Regions from separate parts of the Bacillus sp. K7 genome, predicted to be linked through region 2. Evidence: riboswitches for the same ligand, from Rfam matches in the RefSeq annotation. Region 2 holds a riboswitch; the other holds the start of a gene.
The links. A riboswitch is a leader RNA that binds a small molecule or an ion and turns the genes downstream of it on or off. The one in region 2 is predicted to bind lysine.

Region 1: another riboswitch for lysine. It lies ahead of M1D98_RS15970 (amino acid permease); the one in region 2 lies ahead of M1D98_RS13465 (aspartate kinase).

The regions. Positions count from the first base shown of each region.
Region 1 is NZ_CP096406.1:3,104,303-3,115,822, reverse strand. Features, by position in the region: gene modA (molybdate ABC transporter substrate-binding protein) at 1-674, opposite strand, end outside; gene M1D98_RS15990 (substrate-binding domain-containing protein) at 785-1,711, shown strand; gene M1D98_RS15985 (LTA synthase family protein) at 1,739-3,592, opposite strand; gene M1D98_RS15980 (metal-dependent hydrolase) at 3,692-4,174, opposite strand; gene sspJ (small acid-soluble spore protein SspJ) at 4,340-4,480, shown strand; lysine riboswitch at 4,597-4,776, shown strand; gene M1D98_RS15970 (amino acid permease) at 4,880-6,280, shown strand; gene M1D98_RS15965 (hypothetical protein) at 6,319-6,588, opposite strand; gene M1D98_RS15960 (iron-hydroxamate ABC transporter substrate-binding protein) at 6,644-7,591, opposite strand; gene M1D98_RS15955 (FecCD family ABC transporter permease) at 7,797-8,843, shown strand; gene M1D98_RS15950 (FecCD family ABC transporter permease) at 8,843-9,847, shown strand; gene M1D98_RS15945 (ABC transporter ATP-binding protein) at 9,863-10,672, shown strand; gene M1D98_RS15940 (efflux RND transporter periplasmic adaptor subunit) at 10,844-11,520, shown strand, end outside.
Region 2 is NZ_CP096406.1:2,624,284-2,635,803, reverse strand. Features, by position in the region: gene M1D98_RS13505 (AMP-binding protein) at 98-1,786, shown strand; gene fadR (fatty acid metabolism transcriptional regulator FadR) at 1,898-2,482, shown strand; gene M1D98_RS13495 (enoyl-CoA hydratase) at 2,497-3,273, shown strand; gene etfB (electron transfer flavoprotein subunit beta) at 3,288-4,061, shown strand; gene etfA (electron transfer flavoprotein subunit alpha) at 4,097-5,074, shown strand; gene abfB (alpha-L-arabinofuranosidase AbfB) at 5,288-6,775, shown strand; gene trxA (thioredoxin) at 7,100-7,414, shown strand; gene uvrC (excinuclease ABC subunit UvrC) at 7,550-9,322, shown strand; lysine riboswitch at 9,387-9,566, shown strand; gene M1D98_RS13465 (aspartate kinase) at 9,694-10,923, shown strand; gene M1D98_RS13460 (YslB family protein) at 10,968-11,414, opposite strand.

The DNA of each region.
Region 1 (11,520 bases), 480 kb from region 2:
CCTAGCGGATAGACAATCGGGCTGTGGGTATCTGCTTTTGCCTCGTCAATGATGTTGACTTTTTTTGAGATCAGGGCATCTGTTTTATAAACAATGCCTGCGTCCACATTGCCGGTTTCAACATAAGAAAGAACTTGGCGGACGTCTTTTCCGTAAACGATCTTATCCTTTACTTTGTCCCATAGAGACAGCTTTGTCAGTGATTCTTTCCCGTAAGCTCCTGCCGGCACGGATTCCGGCGTCCCGAGGGCGATTTTTTCTGAATCAGCCAGATTGCTGAAACTTGTCACAGGCGAATCTCCGTTTTTCGGCACGACCAGCACGATTTCATTGCCAACTAAATCAGTGCTGTCTTTTTTGGCGATATCGCCGTCATCCACCAGCTTTTGAAATTTATCCTCAGCAGCTGAGAAGAACAGATCTGCCCCTGCTCCTTGAGAAATCTGTTTTTGCAAGGCGCCTGATGAGCCATAGTTATTTTGGATTGTGATGTGGTGATGTTCTTTTTCATAGTTCTGTTGGATTTCCTCAAGCGCATCCTGTGCACTGGCAGCAGCTGAAATGGTTAACGTTACGTTTTTCTCGCTATCCGTTGAAGACTGGTTTGCGGTGCAGCCTGCTGAAAGCAGAATAGCCGTTAAGGCTGCTGTTAACATGAAATATTTTTTAAACATGATTGCACCCCTTATAATTAGTTATATCTAATTATAACTGATTATGTTTGGTTTATGTGGGTTTTTATACATTCGTTGAAAAGGTATAATAAAATAGGGAGGTGATGATAATGAATGAAACCTCTTCCTATACAATAGAAGAAGTTGCAGGTCTGCTGAAGGTATCAAAGCTGACCGTTTATGATTTGATTAAAAAAGGCGTGCTTCCTGCTTACCGTGTCGGAAGGCAGATGCGTGTTGACGAAGAAGATTTAAAGCAATACAAAACGAATATGAGAATGTCTCAGCCCATTGCCGTTGCCGAAGAGCCGAAACAGATGCAGGAGGCGGAACCGGATGGCAGAAAGAATGTCATGATCAGCGGACAGGACATTTCGATGGATCTGCTCAGCAAACATTTGGAGAATGCGATTCAGGAGACGCCGCTTAGGAAATACAAAGGGAGCTTAAACAGCCTGATTGATATGTATCAAGGCAAGTGTGACATTGTCAGCCTGCATTTGTATGATGCGGAAACGGGGCAATATAATGCGCCTTATGCAAAACGGATTTTGTCAGGCGAACCGTTTTGCCTGATCAACGCCGTTCTCCGCAAAGCCGGACTGTATGTGCAAAAAGGGAATCCGAAAAACATTCAAGGCTGGGATGACCTAAGAAGGGCAGATATTCGGATGATCAACAGGGAAAAGGGTTCGGGCGCCAGAGTGCTGCTTGATGAACAGCTTGGCTTACTTGGTGTGAATCCGGCTGATATAAAGGGATACGGCGATATCGTGACCGATCATTACGCAGTCGCTTCACAAGTCTCAAGCGGACAGGCTGACGCGGGAATTGGAGCGCAGCACGCGGCACATATGGGCAGTGTGGATTTTATTCCGCTCATCGACGAACAATATGATATCGTCGTTTTGAAAAAACAGGAGCAGCTGGTGAAAGCTGTGAAGGAGATCTTGAACTCTGAGGAATACAAAGCGAATCTATCTCATTTAAACGGCTATCAAACGAATCTGACTGGAAAAGTGATGTTTGAAACGTGAAAAATCCCTCTGTAAAGAGGGATTTTGTCATTCAGAAAACCTGAGCAGGTCACCGTTTAAAATTTTATCAGAGAGAGACAGCTCTTCAGTTGCTTTCTCTTTATAAGGGAGGCATGCGTCCTGGTCTTCCAGCACTTCCCCTGTTTGTTGGCTGTAGCACGTGTTTTTTGTATAGATATAGTCGTTCGTAATAAAACTGCCGTTTCGCAGCACGGTGAATGGCGTTCGGTCGTTTGACAGCAAATCATTGCCGAATTGGATATCGCCCTTTGTCTCAATGCCGAGAAGATGCATCAGTGTCGGCCTAACGTCGACCTGTCCTCCGGCATCATGAATGGTTTCCGGCTTTTGATCTGTGATTCCCGGGATATGTATGATAAATGGCACCCGCTGGAGCTGAACGTTGTCATACGGCGTAATTTCATCTTTCCCTAAAAACGCTGCCATCGCCTCATTATGGGCTTCAGAAATGCCATAATGATCTCCCATGAATACAATCATCGAATTTTCGTATAAACCTTCATCCTTCAGTTTTTTGATAAAGTGCTTCAACGCCTCATCTTCATAGCGCACCGTGGTTACATAGCGGTTTAACAGGTCACTGCTTGAATCAAATTCATCTATCAGCTGATCTTTTTCATCAATCTCAAACGGAAAATGATTCGTCAGCGTGATGAAATTGCTGTAAAACGGCTGCGGCAGACTTTTGAGCTTGCCGGCTGACTGTTCTAAAAATTCCTTATCCTTCAGGCCCCAGCTTGTCGATGTCCCGGGAGTGACATGGAAATCATCAACATCAAAAAAGCGGTCAATCCCAAATGTCTCGTACATCACATCTCGGTTCCAAAATGTTTTATGGTTGGCGTGAAAAACAGCTGAGTAATAATCATGTTGTTTCAGCGATTTGTACATCGTGTGAAATTGATGGTCGCTTTTTGTGAAAAAGACGGCGCCGCTAAGGGAAGGATACAGCGAATTAGCGACGATGAATTCTGAATCAGATGTTTTGCCTTGTTCTGTTTGCTGATAGAAATGATCAAAGGAATAGCTTTTTTTGATGAAATCATTCATAAACGGGGTGATTTCTTTTCCATTTACCTTTTCATTCAAAACAAAGCTTTGGGTCGATTCAAGCGTTACAAAGATAACGTTGCGCCCCTTCGCCAGCCCGAATTTGCTTTGGTCAGGCTTGCTGTAATCAGCCTCTGTATAGTTTTTAATCGCAGTCATGCTGTCTTCATTGGCAAATGCCTTCGCGCTTACATTTACAGTCTGAGAAACCGTATCGTATATATGGAATTGAAACAGCCCGATGCTTTTGACGAGCATTTCCCGGTCAAAGGAATGTGACAAAAGCTTCGGCTGCTGTACTTCTGCAAGTGCCAGAGTGCAGAGAATCAAGCCGCAGGAAGCGGCATAGTACCGTTTAATCGTGCGGGGGGCTGCTTTTGTCTGCGGTTTCTTCTCTTTTCGGGCAAGCAGCAGCAAACAAACCATATCCGCAAACAGAGCGATAAACAAAGGGTTGAACAGTTCTTTTACACTGCTGCCCATATCGCTCATGTTACTGGCCTGAAACAAAACCGGGATGGTAATAAAATCGATATAAAAGCCGTAAAAAATCGTATTGGAGATCAAGATGGCAGTCAGAACCAAATTGGCAATCAGCAAAAAGACCCGCTGCTTGATATCTTTCAGGAGCAGGCCAATCCCGAATAAAGGAAGGATAAAGCTGAGCGGATTGATCAGCAGGATTAGCTCCTCCAATAGGGAATCAATCTGCAAATGAAAGCCGAGTTTATAAATCGCATACGTTTTCACCCACATGAATACGATTGAAATACATAAAAACCGCTGATTATGAAAAAAGGTTCCTTTCATTAATATGGCTCCTCACGTTTTCTTGGTCATCTGCATGAAATGCTTCTTATGTAAAATCTACTAAAAACAGCCCGTTAGAACAAGCGTCAGCACTCACATTTAAATCATGCGTCCATGAAACAGCATATAAAAGTAGTAACATGAAGCAATTGTCAGGCCGGCTAACACAAGCTGCTCAGAAAAACTGCCTGTCTTCATATATAATGGGAGCCTCACGCGAATCGTTGATGGGAATAGCAGTTTAATTCCGTTCACCGTCCAAGCGTCAAGGATCAAGTGGCTCGCCATTCCGATCATCAGTCCGGTTGATATGTTTTTATCTGGAATATATGTGGCTGTGACAAAAAACATGATGAGCAGAAACAGCAGGCTGTGCGTAAACGTCCGATGGCCGAAAACGGAGCTGACGACTTTCGCAAGGATAGGAAATCTTCTCCCGATTTTGCTTTGCGTGTGGCAGATATCGGGAATCAATGCCCCAACCGCGCCGGACGCTGCCATAAGCGCAGGATCAAATCCATAATAATAAGCCGCTGCCGTACAAGAAGCGATGCCTCCCATGATGTGTGTTTTTCCTGTCATTTTCCGCTTCTCCTTTATCTTTTGCAAAAAATCTCTGAATTACAAATATAGCAAGAGAATGTATGTTTGATCAACAGGACTTTGAACGATAAAACATTTCTCGTATAATTTTTTGAGAAAAAGGCATCTTAATCATGTACCTATTTTCTAAAAGAGGTGATTCGAATGGATTTCTTTAATAAAGATAAAGGAAAACGTTCTGAAAAAGAAAAAAACGTCATTCAGGGAGCTCTTGAAGATGCGGGTTCAGCCTTAAAAGATGATCCGCTTCAAGAAGCAGTGCAAAAAAAGAAAAATAATCGATAATCACATGCGGATAGGGCTAGGGCTCTATCCGTATTTCCATCTGTTCCCTTTGACAGATCATCCTTTCTTTGATAACCTTCTGGGAGTAACTGAATCATTAAATCCTCACTCTTTCTCAGTGAGGTAGAGGTTGCGCGGATGATGAGTAGCACATGCCAGGCTGACAGGAGCTGTTTAACATGTGTAAAAGGCATCAGCGCCGAAGTGTGGAGAAAGCCGATCCTTCTCTATGCTGGGACTGTATCTGAATAAGTGCAGGACTGCCGCGTGCTTTTTCGCGGAGGGCTATCCGGAGATCAAGGGTGTGTGTTTCTTTAAGCATGGACTTTTGTTCAGGCTTTTTTTGCGTTTACATGATCTCGGGGTCTGGTCCGTACAAAGAATCATGGAGGTACTGGAATGGAACAGACGAAAAAATGGGGTTTTTGGTTATTAACGGCGTTTGTCGTTGGAAATATGGTTGGATCGGGAATTTTCTCCTTGCCGAGCTCGCTTGCTTCAATCGCAAGTCCGTTTGGCGCCACGTCCGCTTGGCTTTTGACAGGTGCCGGCGTGCTGATGATTGCACTTGTCTTCGGACACTTGTCCATCCGCAAGCCTGAACTGAAAGCGGGACCGCAAAGTTATGCAAGGGCGCTGTTCTCTGATCCGAAAAAAGGGAACGCGGCCGGTTTCACAATGGTATGGGGCTACTGGGTGGCGAGCTGGATCAGTAACGTGGCGATTATCACAAGTCTCGCAGGTTACTTGACTTCGTTCTTCCCGATCCTGGTTGATAAACGTGAAATGTTTTCGATCGGCGGGCAAGAGGTGACTCTTGGCCAATTGCTGACGTTTGCTGTATGTACGATCTTGTTATGGGGCACGCACACGATTCTCGTTACAAGCATTAACGGTGCAAGTAAATTGAACTTTGTCACGACGCTTTCTAAAGTATTAGGTTTTGTCTTCTTTATCGTTGCCGGATTGTTTGTGTTTCAAACGGCATTATTCGATCAATTTTATTTCCCGGTTCAAGGAGAAAACGGCACAAGCATTGGAATTGGCGGGCAGGTGCATAACGCAGCGATTTCTACACTGTGGGCGTTTGTCGGCATTGAATCAGCGGTTATTCTGTCAGGCCGTGCGCGCTCTCAGCGTGAGGTGAAACGCGCGACAATTACCGGATTATTGATTGCATTGAGCATTTATATTATTGTGACTTTGATTACGATGGGTGTTCTGCCGCATGATAAGCTTGTCGGTTCTGAAAAACCGTTTGTTGATGTGCTGTATGCGATTGTTGGAAACGCGGGAAGCGTGATTATGGCACTTTTGGCCATCCTTTGTTTATTCGGAACGATGCTCGGCTGGATTTTGCTCGGCTCTGAGGTTCCATATCAAGCGGCTAAAGCGGGGGATTTTCCGGCATTCTTTGCGAAAACGAATAAAAAGGGAAGTCCGGTTGTCGCACTTATCATTACAAATGTCATGTCACAAGTCTTCATTTTCTCGGTTATTTCCCGGACAATAAGTGACGCATTTACGTTTTTAACGACAGCGGCAACGCTTGCCTATTTAATTCCGTATTTAGTATCAGCGATTTACAGTTTGAAGCTTGTCATCAAAGGTGAAACGTATGACCAGCTGAGAGGCTCCCGTGTCAAAGACGGATTGATCGCGATATTAGCGTGCGCGTACTCATTGTTTGTCATCATAACAGGCACAGCGGATTTAACGACATTTATTCTCGGCATCGGTTTATTCTTTGTCGGATTGATCGTTTATCCATTTGTTGTTAAAAAGTTTCAGAAAGCATAAACAAAAGACACCTGATTCGCTTTGTCAGGTGTCTTTTGTTATAAAATCATCATTTCTCCCGTTAGTAATCCGATTGTTAAAACTGCTGACAGGAAAGCAGAAATTGAGAGAAAAATGTTGACTGATAATCGAATATGCAAAAATCGTTTTTTTAGCCTTTCCAGCAAATCAAACAGAACGAGCACTAAGATAAATACTAGAAGCACACTAGAAAAGGGTTTTCCGATATAGAGACCGTTAAAAAAACTGATCGCGATGATGATGAGGCTAAATATGAATTGCGAAAAAAAATATCCGATGTGGTTCAAAATGAGCCGCTCCTTATAGATGTGGCAAAAGAGCCGCGGGCAGGCGGCTCTTTTGTTATTTTGTTAAGCTTTCCGTAATAAATGTTAGCTGTCCTTCTAATGAGATCGGGTCAGAGAAGTAGAAGCCTATCGGGTCCATCTTATAGACATGGCCATGTTTAACGGCGTTTAGATTTTTCCAAATGGAGCTTTCAAATACGCCGCCATCGTCGCCGCCTGCTTGCCATGGACCTGCGAAAATATAATCTCCGGCGAAGTCAGGGAGCTTCTCTAATGAAATACTTGTATATCCCGGCCCTTGATCAATGGCTTTTTCCTTTGTCAGCTTTGTGGCTTGCAAACCGAGATCTTTGTAAATGATGCTTCCGCCTCTTCCGAAATCTTTTCCGAATACGTAGATGTCTTTTCCGTTCGATTGCATAATGGAGACTGTTTTGTCACCGACGGCTTTTTTGATTTTTGTTTTAGCCGCAGCAACTTTGTTATCCCACTCAGCCAGCCATTTTTCTGCTTTATCTTCAGTTCCCGTCATTTTTGCGAACTCTTTCAGCTGCTCAATATTGTCGAGCTTGTCGTATGTTACCGCGACGGTCGGCGCGATTTTTTCAAGTTTTTTAATATCAGCGCCTTGCGTTGTCCAAACGATAATCAAGTCAGGATTCAAATCAATGACTTTTTCAACTGAAGTACCGTCTCCGATGCTTGTGACACCGTCGGTTTTTCCTTTATAGTAAGGGTTTTTAAATACGTTCTCAGGCGCACCGACGACGTTGATGCCGAGTGTCTTGAAGTAGCCGTAGTAGCCGTCAGCCATGACAACCACCCGTTTAGGATGCTTAGGAATCTTCACATTGCCGTTTTCAGCCTTATATGTAACGGTTTCTTCGGCGTTTGAATCAGAGGAAGATCCTTTGCTTTCAGAGTGATTTCCGCAGGCTGCCAGTGCAGCAATCAATAGCAGGGCAAAAAACGCGGCTCCGAGTTTCTTGTATATATGGGTCATATCTCATACCTTCTTTCTGGAAAATAGATGATAAAGAGAATCATTATCAAATGTGATTATACCATTGCAGGAGCCAGTTGGACACGGTATTTTTTACAATCATATGCTCATTTTGTTCAGAACGCTCTATTCCATTAGCAGAAAAATTGATATACTGGAACAATAATTGATAATCATTATCAGTATGAGAAAGGAAGTTCGGCTGTTGAGTCAAAGGAAAAATATACAGACGATATCAGAAGAAAACCAATGGACGTCCAGGTCTTTTGGCGCGGTCATTGTCCTTATTGCAGGAATAGCCTTACTATGTCTTGGCGCGCTTTTATCCATATCCCTCGGTGCGGCCGATATTCATTTGCGCACGGTGTGGGACGCCATTTTTCATTTTCAGCCGAAAGAGACCTCCCACCAAATCATACACGACCTTCGCCTGCCGAGAACGGCTGCCGCTGCGCTTGTCGGCGCTTTGTTAGCGGTGTCGGGCGCGATCATGCAGGGGATGACGAGAAACCCTTTGGCAGAACCTTCAATTATGGGCGTGACATCAGGCTCTGCGTTTGCCGTTTCGATTGCATTTGCTTTTTTTCCCGGACTTTCTATGATGGGGCTTGTGCTATGGTCCTTTGCAGGAGCGGGGCTCGGGGCATCTACGGTAATGGGGATTGGCATGTTTTCAAGGGGCGGACTTACGCCGGTAAAGCTTGCGCTGGCAGGATCAGCAGTTTCTTATTTTTTTACAGGCATTTCAACCGCCGTTGCCATCCGCTTTGATGTCGCTCAAGATATCAGTTTTTGGTATGCTGGCGGGGTAGCGGGCGTGAAATGGTCAGGTGTCCATCTTTTGCTTCTCGCGGGGGCGGCCGGTTTAACGCTGGCGTTTATCATCGCCCGGTCTGTGACAGTGTTAAGTCTCGGTGACGAGCTGGCGAAAGGGCTTGGACAATATACATCGGCGGTGAAGGTGGTTGGCATGCTTGTCGTTGTGATTTTGACGGGAGCCGCTGTTTCTATTGCCGGCACCATCGCATTCATCGGGCTGATTATACCGCATATTACCCGCTTTTTGGTCGGTGTGGATTATCGATGGATCATTCCTTGTTCGGCGGTGCTTGGCGCCGTATTGCTCGTGTTTGCTGACATTGCGGCAAGACTTGTAAACGCGCCCTTTGAAACACCTGTCGGCGCGCTGACCTCTCTCATCGGCGTTCCCTTTTTCTTTTACTTGGCACGTCGGGAAAGGAGAGGGCTGTAATGAAAACGAAAAAACCGCTCGTTGTGATGGCTGTGACCTTTCTGCTGATCGTAATGGTCTTTTTTATCAGCTTGATTTTGGGTGTCATCAAAATTGCACCGCTTAAAACGCTCCAAGTTTTTTTCGGCCAAGGAACGGCGCGTGATGAACTTGTCTTATTTGAGTTCAGGCTGCCGCGGATCATCCTTTCATTGCTCGTTGGGGCAGGAATCGCTGTTGCCGGGGCCATTTTGCAAAGCGTATCTCAAAATGATCTGGCTGAGCCCGGCATTCTCGGCATTAACGCCGGCGGCTCGCTTGCTGTTGTGCTTTTTATATACTTTTTTCAAGAATCAGCTTCAAATCTCAGCTTTTTCGGAATATTTATGCTTCCGTTCAGTGCTTTGGCGGGCGCATTCCTCGCCGCGTTTCTCATTTATCTTCTGGCTTGGAAAAAAGGTGTGACACCGATTCGGCTGATTTTAGTCGGTATTGGCGTGAATGCCGGATTTAATGCTTTGCTGCTGATTTTTCAGCTCAAGATGGACCCTCATGATTTTATGCAAGCCGCGGTTTGGATTTCCGGCTCGATCTGGGGGGCGAACTGGAATATGATCTGGGCGATTCTTCCTTGGATTGTGATCTTGCTTCCGTTTACTTTATATAAGGCACGCTATTTGAACATTTTGCAGCTCGGAGATCAATTAGCGACCGGACTGGGCACTGCTGTTGAAAGGGAAAGACGGATTCTCCTTCTGGCAGCGGTCACTCTTGCCGCTTCATGCGTGGCAGCAGCAGGGGGGATCGCGTTTCTCGGATTGATCGCGCCCCACGTGGCGAGAAGGCTTACCGGTCCCCGTCACCAGACGCTGATACCGGTCTCCGCCTTCATCGGCGCATTTCTGTTTTTGCTCGCTGACACGCTGGCGAGAAATGTATTGGCACCGTCAGAAATTCCGGTCGGCCTTGTTATCTCCGTGTTAGGCGCGCCTTATTTTATTTATTTATTGATGAAAACGAATTAGAGGAGGGGGCCGAATATGAATTCATTAACAACGGAACAGCTTGGAATTGGTTATGGTGACAGGGTGATTGTAGAAGATTTAAATATATCGGTTCCTAAAGGGAAAATCACTACCTTAATCGGCCCGAACGGCTGCGGGAAATCAACGATATTAAAAACAATGTCCAGAATTATGCGTTCACATACAGGTGCCGTCTATTTAAACGGTAAAGCGATTCATAAAATGCCTACAAAGGACATTGCGAAAGATATGGCGATTCTGCCGCAGACACCTGAAGCGCCAAGCGGTTTAACGGTGTATGAATTGGTGTCGTACGGCAGGTTTCCGCATCAATCAGGATTTGGCCGATTACATGATGAAGATCGCCGGATCATCAAATGGGCGCTAGAAGAAACAGGAATGGCTGAATACGCTGAACGGCCGATTGAGGCCCTGTCAGGCGGACAGCGTCAGCGCGTCTGGATTGCCATGGCGCTTGCGCAAGGGACGGAACTGTTGCTGTTGGATGAACCGACAACGTATCTTGATCTCGCACACCAGCTAGAAATTCTTCAGCTGCTTGACAGACTCAACAAAGAACAGGGACGGACGATTCTAATGGTCATTCATGACCTGAACCACGCAGCCCGTTTTTCTCATTATATGATCGCGCTCAAAAAAGGCGCGGTCATCAAGGAAGGCACAGCACTGGAGGTCATGACACCGGACATTTTGAAGCAGGTATTTCAAATTGATGCTGAAATCGTCACTGATCCCCGCACCAATAAACCTGTATGCTTGACCTATGATCTGATTAAAAAGGAAAAAACACTTGTTTCTGTGTAAGAAAACTCCCGGTTCAGAGCCGGGAGTTTTTATTTTCGGCCCTGAAAATACAATTTCACCATTTGATTGCTTCATTTTAATAAAAAGATTGCAAGTCTTTTTGAATTAATAGATAATATTGGTTAGAATGTTTCGAAAATATTACATAGTTTACAGAAAGAGGAGATCGTTGTGTCCAAGAAGAAAAAATGGCTTATTACCGGTGCGATATGTGCCGGTGTGCTTGTATTGGCAGGGATCGGCGCCGGCGGTGTTTACGTTTTTACCCACATGAACCAAATTGCCGTATCATCGGAACCCTATGCTGAATCGGTAGCGGTATACATGGGAGGAGACTCAGAATCAGGCCAAACCTTCTCGGGAAAGGTTGAACCTGAGAAACAGCAGAAAGTCTATATCGATTCAGAAAAAGGCAGCATTAAAAAAACATACGTCAAAGAAGGCGATCAGGTCAAAAAGGGCGATAAACTTTTTGAGTATGAGGGCGAGGATCACTCTGACGAAGTGGAGCAAGCCAATTTGCAAATCGAAATGACTAACCTGCAAATCAGCCGTTTGCAAAAATCAATAACGGAAACGGAAAAACAGCTGAAAACAGCCGGAAAAGAAGAGAAATCACAGCTGCAAGATGAGCTTGACCAGGCCAACTTCGATTTAAAAACAAGCCAGCTTGAGTTGAAGCAGCATCAAAAAGAGCTGTCAGCCCTTACGAAAAACAAAGGCTCCAATGTCATAACAAGCAAGCATGACGGGATCGTTCAAAGCGTCAATCAGGATATTGCTGACGGGGCAACGGGCGATCAGGCAGGAGGACCGTATATCCAGATTGTTTCCACGGGCAAATATCT
Region 2 (11,520 bases):
GCTGAGAAAAAGAAAGATTTACCTTTCTTTTTCTTTTTTTTGCCGTCCATCTGCTATAATGATAGGGTGGAACTCTAAAACCGAAAGGGGAGGTTTTATGCAGTCTCAAAAGCCTTGGCTTGCCGAGTATCCCGACGAAATTCCGCATGATCTTCCGTTGCCGAACCAAACCCTGCAATCCATCCTGACAGACTCCGCCGCACGATTCCCTGACAAAACCGCCGTAACGTTTTATGGAAAAAAACTCACCTTTCATGACATTCTGACGGATGCGCTTAAACTCGCAGCTTTTTTACAGTCCAATGGCCTGCAAAAAGGAGACAGAGTGGCTGTTATGCTGCCCAATTGCCCGCAATCAGTCATTTCTTATTATGGCGTCTTGTTTGCCGGCGGCATCGTGGTCCAGACGAATCCGCTCTATACCGAGCATGAGCTTGAGTACCAGTTGAGAGATGCTGGGGCAAGCGTGATCATCACCTTAAATTTGCTTTTTCCGAAGGCAATAAAAATGAAAACGTTATCAATAGTGGATCAAATTTTAGTAACCAGCATAAAAGACTATTTGCCTTTTCCGAAAAATATTCTTTACCCGCTGACACAAAAACAAAAAGTGCACATCGATTTTGACAAAAATGATCACATTCACACGTTTGCCTCCAGCGTGAAGCAGGAAAATATGGAGCTCGTGACAATCCCGAAGATCGAGCCTGAGCATGATATCGCTGTTCTTCAGTATACTGGAGGAACAACGGGGGCTCCCAAAGGGGTCATGCTTACACACCGGAATATCTTGGCCAATGCCGAAATGTGCACGGCTTGGATGTACGATGTAGAGGAAGCCGCTGAAAAAGTGCTTGCCATTGTACCGTTTTTTCACGTTTACGGGCTCACGGCAGTGATGAATTATTCGATTAAGCAAGGCTTCGAAATGATTCTTCTTCCTAAGTTCGACCCGCTCGAAACGCTTAAAATCATCGACAAGCAAAAACCGACGCTCTTTCCAGGAGCACCGACAATTTACATTGGCCTTTTGCATCACCCCGAATTGCAGCACTATGATCTGTCATCTATTAAAAGCTGTCTTAGCGGATCAGCCGCGCTCCCTGTGGAGGTAAAGCAGCAATTTGAAAAAGTGACTGGCGGAAAGCTTGTGGAAGGCTATGGTTTGTCTGAAGCATCCCCTGTGACGCACTCCAATTTTATCTGGGGGAAAAACAAGCCGGGCAGTATTGGCTGTCCTTGGCCGGGTACTGACGCAGCGATCTATTCAGAAGAGACGGGTGAGCTTGCCGCACCGTATGAGCATGGAGAAATCATTGTCAAAGGCCCGCAAGTCATGAAAGGATATTGGAACAAACCAGAGGAAACCGCCGCTGTACTGAGAGACGGCTGGCTGTTCACCGGAGATATGGGCTATATGGATGAAGAGGGTTTTTTCTATATTGCCGACAGGAAGAAGGACATCATCATCGCCGGCGGCTATAATATTTACCCGCGTGAAGTCGAAGAAGCGCTTTATGAACATGATGCCATTCAGGAAATTGTCGTTGCCGGTGTGCCGGATTCCTACAGGGGAGAAACAGTAAAAGCATTTGTCGTGTTAAAGAAAGACGCAAAAGCCGATACAGAAGAACTGGACGCTTTTGCGAGATCCCGTCTCGCTCCCTACAAGGTGCCGAAAGCCTATGAGTTCAGAAAAGAGCTGCCGAAAACGGCGGTAGGGAAAATTTTAAGAAGGCGTTTACTCGAAGAAGATGCTGAAAATCATCATATTAATCACAAATGACATAAGAAAAAAGAGAACATCTATGAATAAACTTGACAAAGCCGAAAATCCTTCTTATCATAAAAATATGAATGAATAGTCATTCATTTCTATAGGAAGGAACGATGAACATTGAAGCAAAAACGGCCAAAGTATATGCAGATTATTGATGCAGCAGTAGAAGTCATTGCGGAAAACGGCTACCACCAGTCACAGGTGTCCAAAATCGCCAAACAAGCCGGAGTAGCGGACGGCACCATCTATCTTTATTTCAAAAATAAAGAAGACATTTTAATTTCTCTATTTAAAGAAAAAATGGGCCAATTTATTGAGCGGATGGAAGAGGGCATCAAAGAAAAAAAGACAGCCAAAGAAAAACTGGCGCTTGTCATTTCAAAGCATTTTACTCTTTTAGCGGATGACCATAATCTCGCGATTGTCACTCAGCTTGAGCTCCGTCAGTCCAACTTGGAGCTGCGCCAGAAAATCAATGAAATATTAAAGGGCTACTTAAATATTTTGGATGGCATTTTGACGGAAGGCATACAATCAGGCGAATTAAAAAAAGGCCTCGATGTCCGCCTCGCCCGGCAGATGATTTTTGGAACGATTGACGAAACCGTGACAACTTGGGTGATGAATGACCAAAAGTACGATCTCGCTGCCTTATCCGACAGCGTTTTAGAATTGTTGGTGTCCGGAATTCATAATAAGTAAAGGGGTTCTGTCCTATGAATGCAATATCACTGGCGGTTGATCAATTTGTGGCAGTCTTGACGATTCACAATCCGCCGGCAAATGCGCTTTCCAGCCGGATATTAGAAGAGCTGTCCTCCTGTCTAGATCAATGTGAGACAGATGCAGGCGTACGAACCATTATCATTCACGGTGAGGGAAGATTTTTCTCAGCCGGCGCTGATATTAAAGAATTTACATCGCTTAAAGGCAATGAGGATTCCTCACTGCTGGCTGAGCGCGGCCAGCAGCTGATGGAAAGAGTTGAAGGCTTCCCTAAACCAATTATCGCGGCGATTCACGGAGCTGCACTTGGGGGCGGACTTGAGCTGGCGATGGCGTGTCATATCAGAATCGCCGCGGAAGATGCCAAACTGGGGCTCCCTGAGCTTAACCTCGGTATCATTCCGGGTTTTGCGGGAACACAGCGTCTACCGAGATATATCGGGATAGCCAAAGCATTAGAGCTCATTGGATCCGGAGAACCGATATCCGGAAAAGAAGCGCTTGATCTCGGACTTGTTTCAATTGGAGCGAAGGATGAAGCAGAAGTGCTTGAAAAAGCAAAAGCGCTTGCCGCTAAGTTTGCAGAAAAAAGCCCGCAAACGCTGGCATCACTGCTTGAGCTTCTTTACTCAAACAAGGTGTATTCCTATGATGGCAGCTTAAAGCTTGAAGCAAAGCGGTTTGGTGAAGCATTTGAGTCAGAGGACGCCAAAGAAGGCATCCAGGCATTTCTCGAAAAAAGAAAGCCTCAGTTCAAAGGCGAATAAAAGGGGATATGATCATGAATCTATTTGTACTGATGAAACGGACGTTTGACACAGAAGAAAAAATCGTCATTGAAGCAGGAAAGATTCAGGACGACGGAGCGGAATGGATCATTAATCCATACGATGAGTACGCGATAGAAGAAGCCATCCAGCTGAAGGAAAAGCACGGCGGCACGATCACCGCCGTCACTGTCGGCGGCGAAGAAGCGGAGAAAGAATTGCGCACTGCGCTTGCCATGGGATGTGACCAAGCCGTTTTAATCAACATAGAAGATGATCTCGAGGAACCCGACCAATATTCTTTATCTCAAATTTTATACCACTATATGAAGGATCAGGAGTTTGATTTGATTCTCGGCGGAAATGTTGCCATTGACGGAGGGTCAGGACAAGTCGCCCCTCGGCTTGCCGAGCTGCTGGATATTCCGTGCATCACGACGATCACCAAACTCGAAATCAACGGCACTGATGCAGAAGCAGAAAGAGACGTTGAAGGGGATGTTGAGAAGATCAAAACGACGCTCCCATTGCTTGTCACAGCTCAGCAGGGTTTAAACGAACCGCGTTATCCATCGCTTCCGGGAATTATGAAGGCCAAGAAAAAACCGCTTGAAGAGCTGGAGCTAGATGATCTTCATCTTGACGAAGAGGATGCCGAACCAAAAGTGAAAACCATAGAGCGTTTTCTTCCGCCGAAAAAAGAAGCCGGGAAGCTTCTCCAAGGTGAGCCTGCCGAACAGGCAAAAGAGCTCGTCTCATTGCTCCGCAGCGAAGCTAAAGTCATGTAAAGCTTGGACATTCAAAGAAACAGGGGGATGTTAGAATGGGAAAAAAAGTGATCGTACTTGGAGAAATTCGCGATGGGGAATTGCGGAATGTCACCTTTGAAGCATTAGCTGCAGGAAGAACCATCTCAGGTGATGGAGAAGTCATCGGTGTTTTGATCGGAGAAAATGCTCAAAGCCTTGCACAGGAGCTTATCCATTACGGAGCCGATAAAGTTCTCACAGCCGAGGGTCCGAAGCTGAAAGCATACACGGCAGACGGATACAGCCAGGTCATGAGGGCCATTATTGGCCAAGAAAAACCCGATTCAGTCATATGCGGGCACACAGCAATGGGCAAAGACCTTTCACCGAAGCTCGCGGCCCGGCTGCAAACAGGCTTAATTTCTGATGCTACTGATGTAAGCGTTGCCGGAGAGAATGTCGTATTCACACGGCCGATTTACTCGGGGAAAGCATTTGAACGCGTCATATCAACCGATCCGCTGATTTTTGCAACGATTCGCCCTAATAACATTCAAGCTTCAGAAAAAGACACCGGCAGGTCAGGGAGTATCGAAAGCCTTGATGTTTCTCTTACTGACCTCCGCACCGTTATCCAAGAGGTTGTGAAAAAAACAACGGACGGCGTTGATCTCTCCGAAGCCAAAATTATCGTTGCAGGCGGCCGCGGAGTCAAAAGCAAGGAAGGATTTCAGCCGCTAGAGGAGCTTGCCGAAGTGCTCGGAGCCGCAGTTGGGGCTTCTCGCGGGGCGTGCGACGCTGATTATTGTGATTACGCTCTCCAGATCGGGCAGACCGGAAAAGTCGTCACCCCGGATTTGTACATCGCCTGCGGCATTTCCGGCGCCATCCAGCATTTAGCCGGGATGTCAAACAGCAAGATCATTGTCGCCATCAATAAGGATCCCGAAGCCGATATTTTTAAAATAGCTGATTATGGCATCGTAGGCGATTTATTTGAAGTGGTTCCGTTATTAACTGAGGAATTCAAACAATTAAATATACACTCGTAAAGGAAACCCCGAACTGCTGAAGTTCGGGGTTTTTGTATGTTTAAATATATACGTACAAATGGATACGTAATAAAAAATATCATTGACATGTACGAACATATATAATATCGTTACTTTAAAAGCGCTTACATTCATGCGGACTCCTCAGGCGAAAGACAGATCACATATTTGACTGTGGTGCTTTTCATATTCGTATGAAAGGAATGATCAGGCATGTCTAAACATCAAGCAGTGATCCAGACAGATATTGTAAAAGGAACGATTAACAAAAATATATACGGTCATTTTGCGGAGCATTTAGGAAGAGGGATTTATGAGGGGATTTGGGTCGGAACAGACTCGAGCATTCCCAATATAAACGGAATACGAAAGGATGTGCTGGAAGCGCTCAAGCAGCTTCATATTCCTGTCCTCAGATGGCCTGGCGGGTGTTTTGCAGACGAATATCATTGGGCAAACGGTGTCGGAGACCGAAAGACGATGCTTAACACGCACTGGGGCGGAACAGTTGAATCAAATGAATTCGGAACGCATGAATTTATGATGCTTTGCGAGCTGCTTGAATGCGAGCCTTATATCTGCGGCAATGTCGGAAGCGGAACGGTTCAGGAAATGGCGGAATGGATCGAATATATGACGTTTGAAGAAGGCACTCCAATGTCAGACTGGAGAAAACAAAATGGAAGAGAGGAGCCTTGGAAGCTGAAATATTTCGGGGTGGGCAATGAAAACTGGGGCTGCGGCGGAAACATGCACCCTGAATACTATGCTGATCTGTACCGGCGTTTTCAAACCTATGTGCGAAATTACAGCGGCAATGAAATCTATAAAATTGCTGGCGGCGCAAATGTAGATGACTTTAATTGGACGGACGTGCTTATGAAAAAAGCCGCCGGCCTGATGGACGGATTGAGCCTTCATTATTACACGATTCCGGGTGATTTCTGGAAAGGCAAAGGGTCAGCGACAGAATTCACAGAGGATGAATGGTTCATTACAATGAAAAAGGCCAAATATATCGACGAACTGATTCAAAAACACGGCACAATTATGGACCGGTACGATCCGGAGCAGCGGGTCGGCCTGATTATTGACGAATGGGGCACGTGGTTTGATCCTGAGCCGGGCACGAACCCTGGTTTCCTTTATCAGCAAAATACCATTCGCGATGCACTGGTGGCGGCTTCTCACTTCCACATTTTCCACCAGCATTGCCGCCGGGTGCAAATGACCAACATCGCCCAAACGGTAAACGTTCTTCAAGCCATGATTTTGACTGAGGGAGAGCGGATGCTTTTGACACCGACGTACCATGTATTTGATATGTTTAAGGTACACCAGGATGCTTCTCTTTTAGACACTGAAACAACGTCTGCTGACTATGAATGGAAGGGAGAAACGCTGCCGCAAATCAGTGTTTCAGCCTCGAAACATGCAGAAGGCGATATCAATATTACGATTTGCAACATTGACCATCAAAACAAAGCGGAGGCCGAGATTGAACTGAGAGGTGTTGACAAGACTGCGGACCATTCTGGAGTCATTCTCACGGCAGAAAAAATGAATGCCCATAACACGTTTGACGATCCTCATCACGTCAAACCGGAATCTTTCAGCCAATACACGCTCAACAAAAACAAACTGAAAGTAAAACTCCCGCCTATGTCAGTTGTCTTACTCACGCTGCGGGCTGATTCTTAACCAAGCGAGAGCGCCGGAGCTTCATGCCGGCGCTCTCTTTCATGTTTGAAAATTGCTCCGGGAGGGCATGGTAAAGTACATGACAGTAAAGAGGAGTGTTATTCTATGCTTCGTACCATTCTAATGATCATCGGGGCAATTGTAGTGATCGGGGCCATTATCAGATTTGTGTTTTAATGAAAAAAGACATATCCCATTCCATCAAGACAAAAATGAGTAAACCGATTGCGATCAGGAGAAAATAATTTCTAAGCATTAAAATAGCGTGAACGAATGGGAGATGCTATACTAAACATCATCATTCACAATTGGAGGAATTCAATAATGGCTATCGTAAAAGCAACTGATCAATCTTTCTCAGCTGAAACAAGCGAAGGCGTCGTACTGGCTGATTTCTGGGCTCCTTGGTGCGGACCTTGTAAAATGATTGCACCTGTTCTTGAAGAACTGGATCAAGAAATGGGAGACAAACTCAAAATCGTAAAAATCGATGTGGATGAAAACCAAGAAACAGCCGGAAAATACGGCGTTATGAGCATCCCGACACTTCTTGTGTTAAAAGACGGAGAAGTTGTTGAAACTTCTGTCGGCTTCAAACCGAAAGAAGCGCTTCAAGAGCTTGTAAACAAACATCTTTAATTTACGGCTGCTTACATGCCAGAGCGATTCCGATTGAGGGATCGCTTTTTTTATTCGCCAATTGTGAACCGTAGAGAAAAACAAACGTTCGTGTTAAACTGGAAATAAAGGACTAAATATAAGGAAGGGTAATAGATGAACAAACAACTGAAAGAAAAACTCGCCCTCCTTCCTGATCAGCCCGGGTGTTATCTCATGAAGGACCGGCAGCAGACTGTGATCTACGTAGGAAAAGCTAAAGTGCTGAAAAACAGAGTGCGCTCCTACTTCACCGGTTCTCACGATGCGAAAACCCAAAGGCTTGTGACGGAAATCGAGGATTTTGAATATATCGTGACGTCCTCCAACCTTGAAGCGCTTATTTTAGAAATGAACTTGATCAAAAAGCATGATCCGAAATACAATGTCATGCTGAAAGACGACAAAACCTATCCTTTCATAAAACTTACCCATGAACGCCATCCAAGGCTGATTGTCACCCGCAATGTCAAAAAAGACAAGGGGCGTTATTTCGGGCCGTACCCGAATGTACAGGCTGCAAGAGAAACAAAAAAACTGCTAGACCGGCTGTATCCTCTCAGAAAATGCTCCAAGCTGCCGGACAGAGTATGCCTTTACTATCATTTGGGCCAATGTCTCGCTCCGTGCGTAAAGGACATTTCCGAAGAGACAAACAGAGAGCTGGTTGAGCGCATTACCCGTTTCTTAAAGGGCGGCTATAATGATGTCAAAAAAGAGCTTGAAGAGAAGATGCAGGAAGCTGCGGAGAATCTTGAGTTTGAACGGGCAAAAGAGCTTCGCGACCAAATCGCCCATATTGACTCAACGATGGAAAAACAAAAAATGACGATGAACGATTTAGTCGACCGTGACGTATTCGCGTACGCATATGATAAGGGATGGATGTGTGTGCAGGTCTTTTTCATCCGCCAAGGAAAGCTTATTGAGCGGGATGTCAGCATGTTTCCGCTCTATCAGGAAGCTGATGATGAGTTCCTTACGTTCATCGGGCAGTTTTATTCAAAAAACAACCACTTCCTTCCAAAGGAAATTTTAGTTCCGGACAGCGTAGATCAATCGATGATTGAGCAGCTGCTGGAAACAAACGTCCACCAGCCGAAAAAAGGCCCGAAAAAAGAACTGCTTATGCTGGCCCATAAAAACGCGAAAATCGCGTTGAAAGAAAAATTCTCTTTAATTGAACGGGACGAGGAGCGTTCAATCGGGGCTGTGCAGAAACTCGGTGAAGCCTTGAATATTTATACCCCGCACAGAATTGAAGCGTTTGATAACTCAAACATACAGGGGACAAACCCGGTTTCCGCGATGATCGTATTTATCGACGGCAAACCGAACAAAAGGGAATACCGCAAATATAAAATCAAAACCGTTACAGGGCCGGATGATTACGGTTCAATGAGAGAGGTCGTCAGAAGGCGTTATTCAAGAGTGCTTCGTGAAAACCTGCCGCTTCCCGATCTGATCATCATTGACGGAGGAAAAGGGCAAATCAACGCTGCAAGGGATGTTATTGAAAATGAATTAGGCCTGGATATTCCCATCGCCGGCTTAGCAAAAGACGAAAAACACAGAACTTCAAATTTACTCATCGGGGAACCGCTGGAGGCGGTATATCTGGAACGAAACAGCCAGGAATTTTACCTCCTGCAGCGCATCCAGGACGAGGTGCACCGATTCGCGATCAGCTTTCACCGGCAAATCCGCGGAAAAAGCGCGTTTCAATCCGTCTTGGACGACATCCCGGGCATCGGAGAGAAAAGAAAGAAAATGCTGTTAAAGCATTTCGGTTCGGTTAAAAAAATGAAGGAAGCAAGCCTTGAGGACCTCAAAAAAGCGGGTGTTCCGGCAGCGGCGGCTCAGCTCCTTTACGACAAATTGCAAAAATAGTGTTGTCCTTTTAAAAAAGATCTGATAAAATGTGAACTAATTTCATAGTTAGATCGTGTTATATGGTGAAGATAGAGGTGCGAACTTCAAAAGTAAGCCTTTGGAGAAAGATGGATTCTGTGAAAAAGGCTGAAAGGGGAGCGTCGCCGAAGCAAATAAAACCCCATCGGTATTATTTGCTGGCCGTGCATTGAATAAATGTAAGGCTGTCAAGAAATCATTTTCTTGGAGGGCTATCTCGTTGTTCATAATCATTTATGATGATTAATTGATAAGCAATGAGAGCAAATTCCTCTCATTGCTTTTTTTATTGTGGACAAAGCGCTCTTTCTCCTCACCCGCACGAACCAAAATGTAAAGGGTGGTCATTCATGGGTCTTATCGTACAAAAATTCGGAGGTACTTCCGTCGGCTCAGTCGAAAAAATTCAAAATGCGGCAAACCGCGCAATTGCAGAAAAACAGAGAGGCCATCAAGTCGTCGTAGTCGTTTCAGCTATGGGGAAATCCACTGACGCATTGGTCAGCCTTGCAAAAGACATCACTGGCCAGCCGAGCAAACGCGAAATGGATATGCTGCTGGCGACTGGCGAACAGGTCACGATTTCCCTGCTTTCAATGGCACTGCATGAAAAAGGCTATGACGCGGTGTCCTATACTGGCTGGCAGGCGGGAATCCGCACGGAATCCGTACACGGAAACGCCAGAATTACAGATATCGACACTTCTGTTTTAACAGACCAGCTTGAGCAAGGAAAGATTGTGATTGTCGCAGGATTCCAAGGCATGGCGGACAATTGCGAGATCACAACATTGGGCCGTGGCGGTTCAGACACAACAGCAGTCGCTTTGGCTGCCGCATTAAAAGCGGATAAATGTGACATATACACAGATGTGCCCGGCGTGTTTACAACCGATCCGCGCTATGTGAAATCAGCGAGAAAGCTTGCCGGAATCTCATACGATGAAATGCTTGAGCTTGCCAATTTAGGCGCCGGCGTTCTTCATCCGAGAGCCGTTGAATTTGCGAAAAATTACGAAGTGCCGTTAGAAGTACGTTCAAGTACAGAAACAGAAGCGGGAACATTAATTGAGGAGGAATCATCCATGGAGCAAAATTTAATTGTCAGAGGCATTGCGTTCGAAGACCAAATCACAAGGGTAACCATTTACGGGCTGACTGGCGGCCTGACAACCTTGTCTACAATATTTACAACACTTGCCAAAAGAAACATTAACGTTGATATCATTATCCAAACGCAAGCTGGAGACAATCAGACCGGAATTTCCTTCTCTGTCAAAACAGAAGACGCAAACCAAGCCGTTGCAGTGCTTGAAGAGTATAAGGGCGCGCTTGAATTCGCGAAAATCGAGACAGAAAGCAAATTGGCCAAAGTATCCATCGTCGGATCCGGCATGGTCTCAAACCCTGGTGTAGCGGCAGAAATGTTTGCTGTACTGGCGGAAAAAAACATATTAATTAAAATGGTCAGCACATCTGAAATCAAAGTGTCAACAGTCGTAAGCGAAAATGACATGGTGAAAGCGGTCGAAGCGTTGCACGATGCATTTGAGCTTTCAAAACACCCTTCAGCTGTGTAACGACAATCAAAAAGGCGGGACTATTGAAGTCACCGCCTTTTTGATTACACTGGATCTTTCAAATCCCATTTCACAGTCAGAACCACTTTATCGGCTCTCTTTTTCACTTGTTCATATGATTCGGCAATCTGCTCATTCAGCAATTGAATTTGTTCAGCAATAAAACCAGCTTCCAATTGAAAACATGGTTCTTTCTGGTGTTTAAGCCGGTTGGAAATGATCGGCCCTTCAAGTTCAAATTCAAGCTCCTGTTTTTTTGCGCTTACGTTTGTAAGGGTTCCCCAGCCCGCTTCTTCAAAGAAAGCCGGAAATTGCTCCCATGATTCAAGAGGAAACTTACGGGCGAGATGTTTCCCTGCCCAATACATCATGGAAGAGTAATCTTGGCCAAGCATATCTGGGAGAACGATCTCTCGTATTAGTTCGTAGGCGTAGGCGTTCATTTCGATTTCTTTTAAATGATCAATAGATGCTTCAAATTTAGACTTCATATCTGTCTCCCCTCTCTCCTTCGTATATTATAGCCCAAAGAGGGGGAGGTATTACAGAATGATCCTGTAATTCTTATGAAATTTTAAGGGAGAAATATATACTGAT